Regions from separate parts of the Mesorhizobium sp. WSM4847 genome, predicted to be linked through region 1. Evidence: riboswitches for the same ligand, from Rfam matches in the RefSeq annotation. Region 1 holds a riboswitch; the other holds the start of a gene.
The links. A riboswitch is a leader RNA that binds a small molecule or an ion and turns the genes downstream of it on or off. The one in region 1 is predicted to bind S-adenosylmethionine.

Region 1 (4,396 bases):
GGCAGGCACATGCGGCTGCATCTGCGCGATGACGGACGCCTTGGTCGAGCCGACATCGGTGAGGATGGCGCCCGGCTTCAGCGCCGGCGCGATTTCCTCGGCGACCTCGCCTGAAGAACCGACCGGCACCGAAACGATGACCAGGTCGGCATCGCCGACCGCCTCTTTCGCATCAGTCGTGTAGGAGGAGCCGAGGCCGAGTTGCTTCGCCCGCGCCAGCGTCGTTTCGCTGCGCGTCGAGATGGCGACGTGACCGGCAAGGCCTCCCCGATGGATGACGCGGGCCAGCGACGAGCCGATCAGGCCGATGCCGACCAGCGCGATCTTTTCGAACATCGGTGATGTCATGGTGTTCTAGCTTTTCAGAAATGTCGCGAGGGCGGCGACAACGCCGCGATTGGCCTCTTCGGTGCCGATGCTCATGCGCAGCGCATTTGGGAAGCCGTAACCGGAAACGCGCCGCAATATGTAGCCGCGCGCACAGAGGTAATCGTCCGCGGCTGCCGCAGAATGTTTTTTGTCCTCGGGAAAGTGGATGAGGACGAAATTGCCGACGCTCGGCGTCACCCGCAGTCCGAGCCTGGTCAATTCCTCGCTGACCCAGGTCAGCCAGGTCTCGTTATGCGCCACGCTTCGCTCGACATGGGCGCGGTCGCGGATCGCGGCAATGCCGGCCTCGATTGCCGTCGCGTTGACGTTGAAGGGACCCCGCACCCGGTTGATCGCATCGATGACATGCATCGGCGCGTACATCCAGCCGATCCGCGCACCGCCAAGGCCGAGCTTGGAGAAGGTGCGGGTCATAACCACGTTTTCCGCACCAGCCACCAGTTCGACGCCGGCTTCATAATCGTTGCGGCGGACATATTCGGCATAGGCTGCATCCAGCACCAGAAGCACGTTTCGAGGCAGGCCAGCATGCAGGCGGCGCACCTCCTGGAACGGCAAATAGGTGCCGGTTGGGTTGTTGGGATTGGCGAGGAAAATGATCCGCGTACGCGGCGTCACCGCAGCGAGGATCGCATCGACGTCGGCGCGCTCCTTGGTTTCCTTGACCGAGACCGGGACAGCACCTGCCGACTGGATGTAGATCTTGTAGACCATGAATCCGTGTTCGGTGATCACAGCCTCGTCGCCCGGCGCGAGATAGGTCTGCGCAAGCAGGCCCAGAATCTCGTCGGAACCATTGGAACAAACTATGTTCGCCGGGTTGAGGCCATGCACCTCGGCGATCGCCTCCCGCAGGCGCCTGGCGGTGCCGTCGGGATATATGTCGAGCTTGGCCGCGACGTCGCGCGCGGCTTCTATTGCTTTCGGCGAGGGGCCGAGCGGGTTCTCGTTCGACGACAATTTGTGGACCTTGGCAACGCCGGCCGGCGCCGTGCTTTTGCCCGGCACATAGGCTTCGATGTCCATGATCCCCGCGCGGGGCGTTGGACGTGCCTGATCCGATACTTGGTTCATATTGCAAAAATCCGTCGAGAACGCTTCCGCTGCTCCAACGCGATGCGAATTTCGGATCCGCCACACTGGAAGCCGCCGCGGAAATACAAGCCGTGGCCTGGAATGTCGAGAGGCGGCAATGATCGGTGCGTGGCTGGCCGTTGACGGCGAGGCGCGCCGGTCCTAGAAGAAGGCGAAATCCCGTGGTGATTTGGCCGGTCGGCTTGCAGCCACGTTAAACAACTCGCTAAAGGGCCGTTTGCATCTTGTAACCGGCTTTGCGAAGGCAATGCCGGTTTTTTTGTTGTCCGCAGCCGGCCGGACAGTCGCATCGACCCGAAAATCTTAATCGACTTTCGGAAAACACGATGGGTTAATGTAAGAGGATGCGATGGTCGCGCTGCGCACGAAAAGAACCAACAACGAGGCCGACGAGCCGTCGAGCCCGGTGTTGCGGTTCGGCGCCGACAAGCCGCTCAAGCTCGATGCCGGCACGCTGCTGTCGCCGTTCCAGATCGCCTACAAGACCTACGGCACGCTCAACGACGCCCGCTCCAACGCCATCCTCGTCTGCCATGCACTGACCGGCGACCAGCATGTCGCCAGCACCAATCCAGTGACCGGCAAGCCGGGCTGGTGGGAAGTGCTGATCGGCCCCGGCAAGATCATCGACACCAGCCGCTTCTTCGTCATCTGCTCGAACGTCATCGGCGGCTGCCTCGGCTCGACCGGCCCCGCCTCGACCAATCCCGCCACCGGCAAGCCGTACGGGCTCGACCTGCCGATCATCACCATCCGCGACATGGTGCGGGCGCAGTTGATGCTGGTCGACCATTTCGGCATCGAAAAGCTGTTCTCGGTGCTCGGCGGCTCGATGGGCGGCATGCAGGTGCTGCAATGGGCGTCGAGCTATCCGGAGCGCGTTTTCTCGGCGCTGCCGATCGCCACCGGCGCGCGTCATTCCTCGCAGAACATCGCCTTCCATGAGGTCGGCCGGCAGGCGGTGATGGCCGATCCCGACTGGCATGGCGGCAAATATTTCGAGCAGGGCAAGCGTCCAGAAAAGGGGCTGGCCGTGGCGCGGATGGCCGCTCACATCACCTATCTGTCGGAGGCGGCCCTGCACCGGAAGTTTGGCCGCAACCTGCAGGATCGTGAAGCACTCACCTTCGGTTTCGACGCCGATTTCCAGATCGAGAGCTATCTGCGCCATCAGGGCATGACCTTCGTCGACCGCTTCGACGCCAACTCCTATCTCTACATGACCAGGGCGATGGACTATTTCGACCTTGCCGCCGACCATGGCGGCCGGCTCGCCGACGCCTTTGCCGGCACCAAGACCCGTTTCTGCCTGGTCTCCTTCACCAGCGACTGGCTGTTCCCGACCGAGGAGAGCCGCTCGGTCGTTCATGCGCTGAACGCGGCCGGCGCCTCGGTGTCTTTCGTCGAGATCGAGACCGATCGCGGCCACGACGCCTTCCTGCTCGACGAGCCGGAGCTGTTCGCGGCCATCAACGGCTTCATCGCGTCGGCGGCCCGCGCCAGAGGGCTCAGCGCATGACCCCGAAAAGTTGCAGACTTTTCGGGTCAAGGTCATGCGCCAGTCAAGAGGCACGATCATGAGTGTCAACCACGCCCAGCGCGTCGACCTCGAAGTCGTCGCCGATCTCATCCCGCCGCAGTCGCGGGTGCTGGACGTCGGCTCCGGTGATGGCCTGCTGCTCGAATTGCTGCAGGCAACGAAGCAGGTCGACGGCCGTGGGATGGAACTGTCGCAGCGCGGCGTCAACGAATGCGTGGCGCGCGGCCTGTCCGTCATCCAGGGCGACGCCGACAAGGACCTCAAATTCTATCCCGACAAGGGTTTTGATTTCGTCGTCCTGTCGCAGACCTTGCAGGCGACCCGCAACCCGAAGCTGGTGCTTGACGAGTTGCTCAGGATCGGCAAGCACGCCATCGTCTCCTTCCCCAATTTCGGCCACTGGCGGGTACGCCTTTCGCTGTTCATCGAAGGGCGGATGCCGGTGACCAAGGACCTGCCCTATTCCTGGTACGACACGCCCAACATCCATTTCTGCACCATCCGCGACTTCGTCAATCTCTGCGAAGAGCTCGGCGCAACGGTGGAAAAGGCAACCGCGCTCGACGCCAATGGCCAGAAAATCGGCCTGTCGATGCCATGGTGGTTCTGGAATTTCTTTGGCCAGCAGGCGGTGTTCCTGCTGAAGCGATAACGGCGACCCGTCGCTTCGGCCAGCCGGCCCGAGTCCGGAGACATCTGGGACTGATCGCCATTCGTTGAGGTCTAACGATCAAGTTCCGGAAAATACGGATCGGAGAAAAACCGCCGACCGCGCTCGCCTTGCAAACAGTCGACCGGTGCTGCCGCGTCGACCGGGACGGACCCGGGATCGGCCCCGGGACCGGCATTAGGATCGGTAACACCGCTGACCTCGAGGACCAGCTTGCGGCGTATGGCGGTCACGAATTCCGAAGCGGCATAGACCGGCAGCACGAAGGAGCCTGGCCCGCCTGTGACGCACTCCGCATAGTATTGGTCGAGATGGCTGAAGCTGGGCGACGGGCTGATCAGGATCGGCAGGCCATTGATGACGATGCCCTTTGCTATCGCGGCGTCGCGTGTCGTGGCGACGGGCATCCCGATATTGTTGGGGCCATCGCCTGAGATGTCGATGACGCTGCGCGTCGCGTCGAAGGCGGCTCCATCCAAAAGCTTCGCGCCGAAGGCGAGCGCACTGGAAATCGAGGTGCCGCGAAAGCTCCTGAACGGGCGCGCCTCGATCTTGCCGGCGAATACCTCGGCGCTCTCGGCATCGTCGATGACCTGCCAGGCAATGACGGCGTCGTCGCGGACGGTGCCTGCCCATTCGAAATAGGCCAGCGCAATGCGGCCGTTCACGCCCGAACGCACCGCATTGATGAAGTCGGGGTG
Region 2 (4,396 bases), on a different contig from region 1:
GGGCTGGGAGGCCGCGCGCCACCACTGGGTCGTCCTTGCCGATTCCAACGTCCTGATGCCGAGGGACTATGTCCAGCATCTGATGACGGCATGGCGGCAGGACACCGGCCTCGTCTGCTCGACGCCGATCGGCTCGCGGCCGGACGGGATCTGGGCGGAGGTCGAATGCGCTTTCCTCAATACGCTGCAGGCGCGCTGGCAATATACCGGCGAGGCGCTCGGCCTCGGTTTTGCCCAGGGCAAGAGCATGCTGTGGAACAAGCCATTGCTCGACGCCAATGGCGGCATCCGTGCGCTTGCTGCGGAGATTGCCGAGGATGCCGCTGCGACCAAGCTTGTCAACGGGCTCGGACTGCGCGTCAATCTCGTTGCCTCGCCCTTCGAGCAGCCGCTCGGCTTGCGCACATTTGGCGAAATCTGGTCGCGCCAGGCCCGCTGGGCACGCCTGCGTCGCGTCACATTCCCACTGTTCTTCGCGCCCGAGATCCTGATCGGAGCGGCGCCGCCGCTGGTGCTGGCGCTGGTTGCGGCAGCAGGCGCCGGTTTCAGCCTGCCGGCTACCGCCGTCGCCGTGCTGATAGTCGCCTATCTGCCGGAATGCGCTCTCGCCTCGGCCAAGGGCTGGCACCTGTCGCTGCGCATGATCCCGGCGATGGTTGCGCGGGACGTGATGCTTCCCGCCATCTGGGTGCGCGGCTGGCTCAGCGGTGCTGTCGACTGGCGCGGCAACACGATGACCATCCAAACCAGCGCCGTTGCGGAATTGGAAGAGTCGCCGTCGGGCGCCTGACCGCGCCGCTTTGCAGATCAGAGCGCAGCAGTTCGGCGCGTATCCCTATCTGGCGGCTAAGGCCTGCTCGATGTCTTCGAGCAGGTCGTCAGTGTCCTCCAGTCCGACGGACAGCCTGAGCGTGCCTGGCCCGATGCCAAGTTCGGCCCGCGCCTCGTCGCTCAGATTCTTGTGTGTCGTCGTCGCCGGATGGGTGATCAGGCTCTTGGCGTCACCGAGATTGTTGGAGATCAGCACGACATCGAGCGCGTTCTGGAAGGCGAAGGCCGCCTGCTTGCCCCCCTTGACGTCGAGGCAGATCAGCGTCGAGCCGCCCGACATCTGCTTCTTGACGATCGCCGCCTGCGGGTGATCGGCGCGGCCGGGATAGATGACGCGGACAATTTCCGATCGCTCGGCGAGGAAGTCAGCGATCCGGCCGGCACTTTCTGTCTGCTGGCGAACGCGCAGCGGCAGCGTCTCCAGCCCCTTCAGCAGCGTCCAGGCATTGAAGGGTGAGAGGCTGGGACCGGTGTGGCGGAAGTAGTCGTGCAAATTCTCGTCGATCCACTTCTTGTCCGACAGGATGATGCCGCCGAGGCAGCGTCCCTGGCCGTCGATGTGCTTGGTCGCCGAATAGACGACGATATGGGCGCCGAGCTGCAACGGCTTCTGCTGCAAGGGCGTGGCAAAGACGTTGTCGACGATCAGCCGCGCGCCGATCGAATCGGCAAGCGAGGCTACGGCTGCGATGTCGACGACCTCCAGCGTTGGATTGGTCGGGCTTTCAAGGAAGAACAACTTGGTGTTGGGCCTGACCGCCTTTTCCCAATTGGCGATGTCGGTGCCGTCGACCAGCGTCGCCTCGATGCCGTATTTCGGCGCCAGCGTCTCGACCACCCAGCGGCAGGAGCCGAACAGCGCGCGCGCTGCCACGATGTGGTCGCCCGCCCGGGCACTGCACAGCAACGCCGCCGTCACCGCCGCCATGCCGGACGCGGTGGCGCGGGCATCTTCGGCACCTTCCAGCGCACACATGCGCTTCTCGAACATGTCGACCGTCGGATTGGCATAGCGCGAATAGATGAAGCCCGGTTCCTCGCCCTTGAAGCGGGCTTCTGCCGCCTGCGCCGTATCGTAGACATAGCCTTGCGTGAGATACATCGCCTCGGAGGTTTCGCCGAAGCCGGAACGCAGCGTTCCTGCATGCACGAGGGCGGTCTGAGGCTTCCAGTTGCGCGTTTTGCTCGTCATCACCTTGTTCCAAACACAAAAAATGGTCCAAACACAAAAAAACCGGCCGCGAAAGTCGCAACCGGTCGTACGGCCTTTCGGCCCGACGGTCCTTTAGCGACTTGTTTAACGTGGCTGCAAGCCGACCGGCCAAATCACCACGGGATAACGATCCTTTAGACCTGCACCGCGCTTGCGTCAATTGCCGGCATGATTAAGAGGTTTGTACCAGCGGGTTCCACGGCAAGAACCTGCGACAAGATGAGACCACGCCCGGCCTTCGAGCGGAGCCAGACTTTGCGGCAGACAGGCATTCTTCCGGATCAGGATATTTCCGCGCTGTACCAGTCGGGCGCGCTGAAGTCGCCGCGCGCGCTCGACGCCGACCAGGTCCAGCCGGCCAGCCTCGACCTCAGGCTTGGCGACAAGGCCTGGCGTGTGCGCGCCTCCTTCCTGCCCGGCCCCAACCACAGGGTTGCTGAAAAACTCGACCGCCTGAAGCTGCACGAAATCAATCTCACCGATGGTGCGGTGCTGGAGACGGGCTGCGTCTATATCGTGCCGCTGCTCGAGAGCCTGGCGCTTCCGGCAAACATTTCCGCCTCGGCCAACCCAAAAAGCTCGACCGGGCGGCTCGACATCTTCACCCGGGTGATGACCGATCGCGGCCACGAGTTCGACAAGATCGCTGCCGGCTACAACGGCCCGCTCTATCTCGAAGTCAGCCCGCGCACCTTTCCGATCGTCGTCCGCGCCGGCTCGCGGCTGTCGCAGATCCGGTTCCGCACCGGCAATGCGCTTTTGTCGGAAAGCGAGCTGCACGAATTGCACCGTGCCGAGACGCTCGTCGCCACCGAGCCGCCGAACATTTCCGGCGGCGGCATCGCACTGTCGATCGACCTCGATGGTGACAAGGACGGGCTGGTCGGCTACCGCGGCAAGCACCACACCGGCCTGGTCGATGTCGACAAGCGCGCTGCGCAGGATGTCGTCGATTTCTGGGAGCCGCTCTACAAGAGCGGCGCCGGCGAACTGGTGCTCGATCCGGACGAATTTTATATCCTCGTCAGCCAGGAAGCGGTGCATGTGCCGCCGCTCTATGCCGCCGAGATGACGCCCTTCGATCCGCTGGTCGGCGAATTCCGCGTCCACTATGCCGGTTTCTTCGATCCGGGTTTCGGCCATTCGGCCTCGGGCGGCACCGGCAGCCGGGCCGTGCTCGAAGTGCGCAGCCACGAAGTGCCGTTCATCCTCGATCACGGCCAGATCGTCGGACGGCTGGTCTACGAGCACATGCTGAAGCGGCCGCAGGCGCTCTACGGCACAGATCTCGGCTCGAACTATCAGGCGCAGGGCCTGAAACTGTCCAAGCATTTTCGCGCCGCGCGCTGATCGCCCGCTATGATCAGACCCTGCTTGCCTGACCTTACGGGTCGTGCTTGGCTGTCTTAGCCGTCAATACAGTTGGAACAAGGGGAACAAAAATGCAGATTTCAAGATGGATCGCATCGGCAGCAACAGCCGTCATGCTGGCGATGTCAGTCGGGTCGCTGTCGGCGCAAGCACAGGAAAAGTTGAAGATCGCCACTGAAGGCGCCTATCCGCCGTTCAACACCATCACCGCGGATGGCAAGCTCGTCGGCTTCGACATCGACATCACCAATGCGCTTTGCGCTCAGATGAAGGTCGAATGCGAACTTGTCACGCAGGACTGGGACGGCATGATCCCGGCGCTCCAGGCCAAAAAGTTCGACGCCATCATCGCGTCCATGAGCATTACCGAGGAGCGCAAGAAGCAGGTCTCCTTCACCAACAAATACTATACGACGCCGCTTTCGCTGGTGGCCTTGAAGGACAGCGATATTGCCTCGACCGAACCGGCGGCACTCGCCGGCAAGACAGTCGGCGCCCAGGCTTCGACCACCCAGGCCGACTATGCCCAGGATGTCTATGGCAAGGCCGGCGCCGAGGCGAAGCTCTATCCAACCCAGGAGGAGGCGGTCGCCGATCTGATGAACGGCCGTCTCGATGCCGTCCTTTCAGACAAATTCGTGCTGATGGACTGGATGAAGAAGTCGAGCGACGACTGCTGCAAGATGGTCGGCGACGTCAAGGGCACGGAGACCGAAGCCGGTATCGCCGTGCGCCAGGAAGACAATGCGCTGCGCGAAAAGCTCAACGCCGCGATCGACGCGATCGTCGCAGACGGCACCTACAAGAAGATCCAGGCCAAATATTTCGACTTCGATATTTATTGAGAGGTCGAAGCTGCCAATCTCCCCCCTTGAGGGGGAGATGGCCGGCAGGCCAGAGGGGGTCGGTCCGGCCGGGCCCGGCTCTCTTTATCGCAGACGCAGGGGGCTGGCGCTCTACGCGAGACGACCCCCTCTGTCG

Region 2: it holds a riboswitch for S-adenosylmethionine, as region 1 does, so the genes downstream of both, AC0L28_RS22075 (O-succinylhomoserine sulfhydrylase) here and metX (homoserine O-acetyltransferase MetX) in region 1, are expected to answer to the same signal.

What each region holds. Positions count from the first base shown of each region.
Region 1 covers NZ_JBVVPY010000013.1:165,795-170,190, reverse strand. Annotated here, with positions in the region: gene AC0L28_RS20210 (prephenate/arogenate dehydrogenase family protein) at 1-348, opposite strand, end outside; gene hisC (histidinol-phosphate transaminase) at 355-1,464, opposite strand; SAM riboswitch at 1,637-1,714, shown strand; gene metX (homoserine O-acetyltransferase MetX) at 1,835-3,004, shown strand; gene metW (methionine biosynthesis protein MetW) at 3,063-3,677, shown strand; gene AC0L28_RS20190 (DUF1194 domain-containing protein) at 3,749-4,396, opposite strand, start outside.
Region 2 covers NZ_JBVVPY010000015.1:161,126-165,521, forward strand. Annotated here, with positions in the region: gene AC0L28_RS22070 (ceramide glucosyltransferase) at 1-790, shown strand, start outside; gene AC0L28_RS22075 (O-succinylhomoserine sulfhydrylase) at 836-2,023, opposite strand; SAM riboswitch at 2,097-2,174, opposite strand; gene AC0L28_RS22080 (2'-deoxycytidine 5'-triphosphate deaminase) at 2,264-3,394, shown strand; gene AC0L28_RS22085 (ABC transporter substrate-binding protein) at 3,487-4,260, shown strand.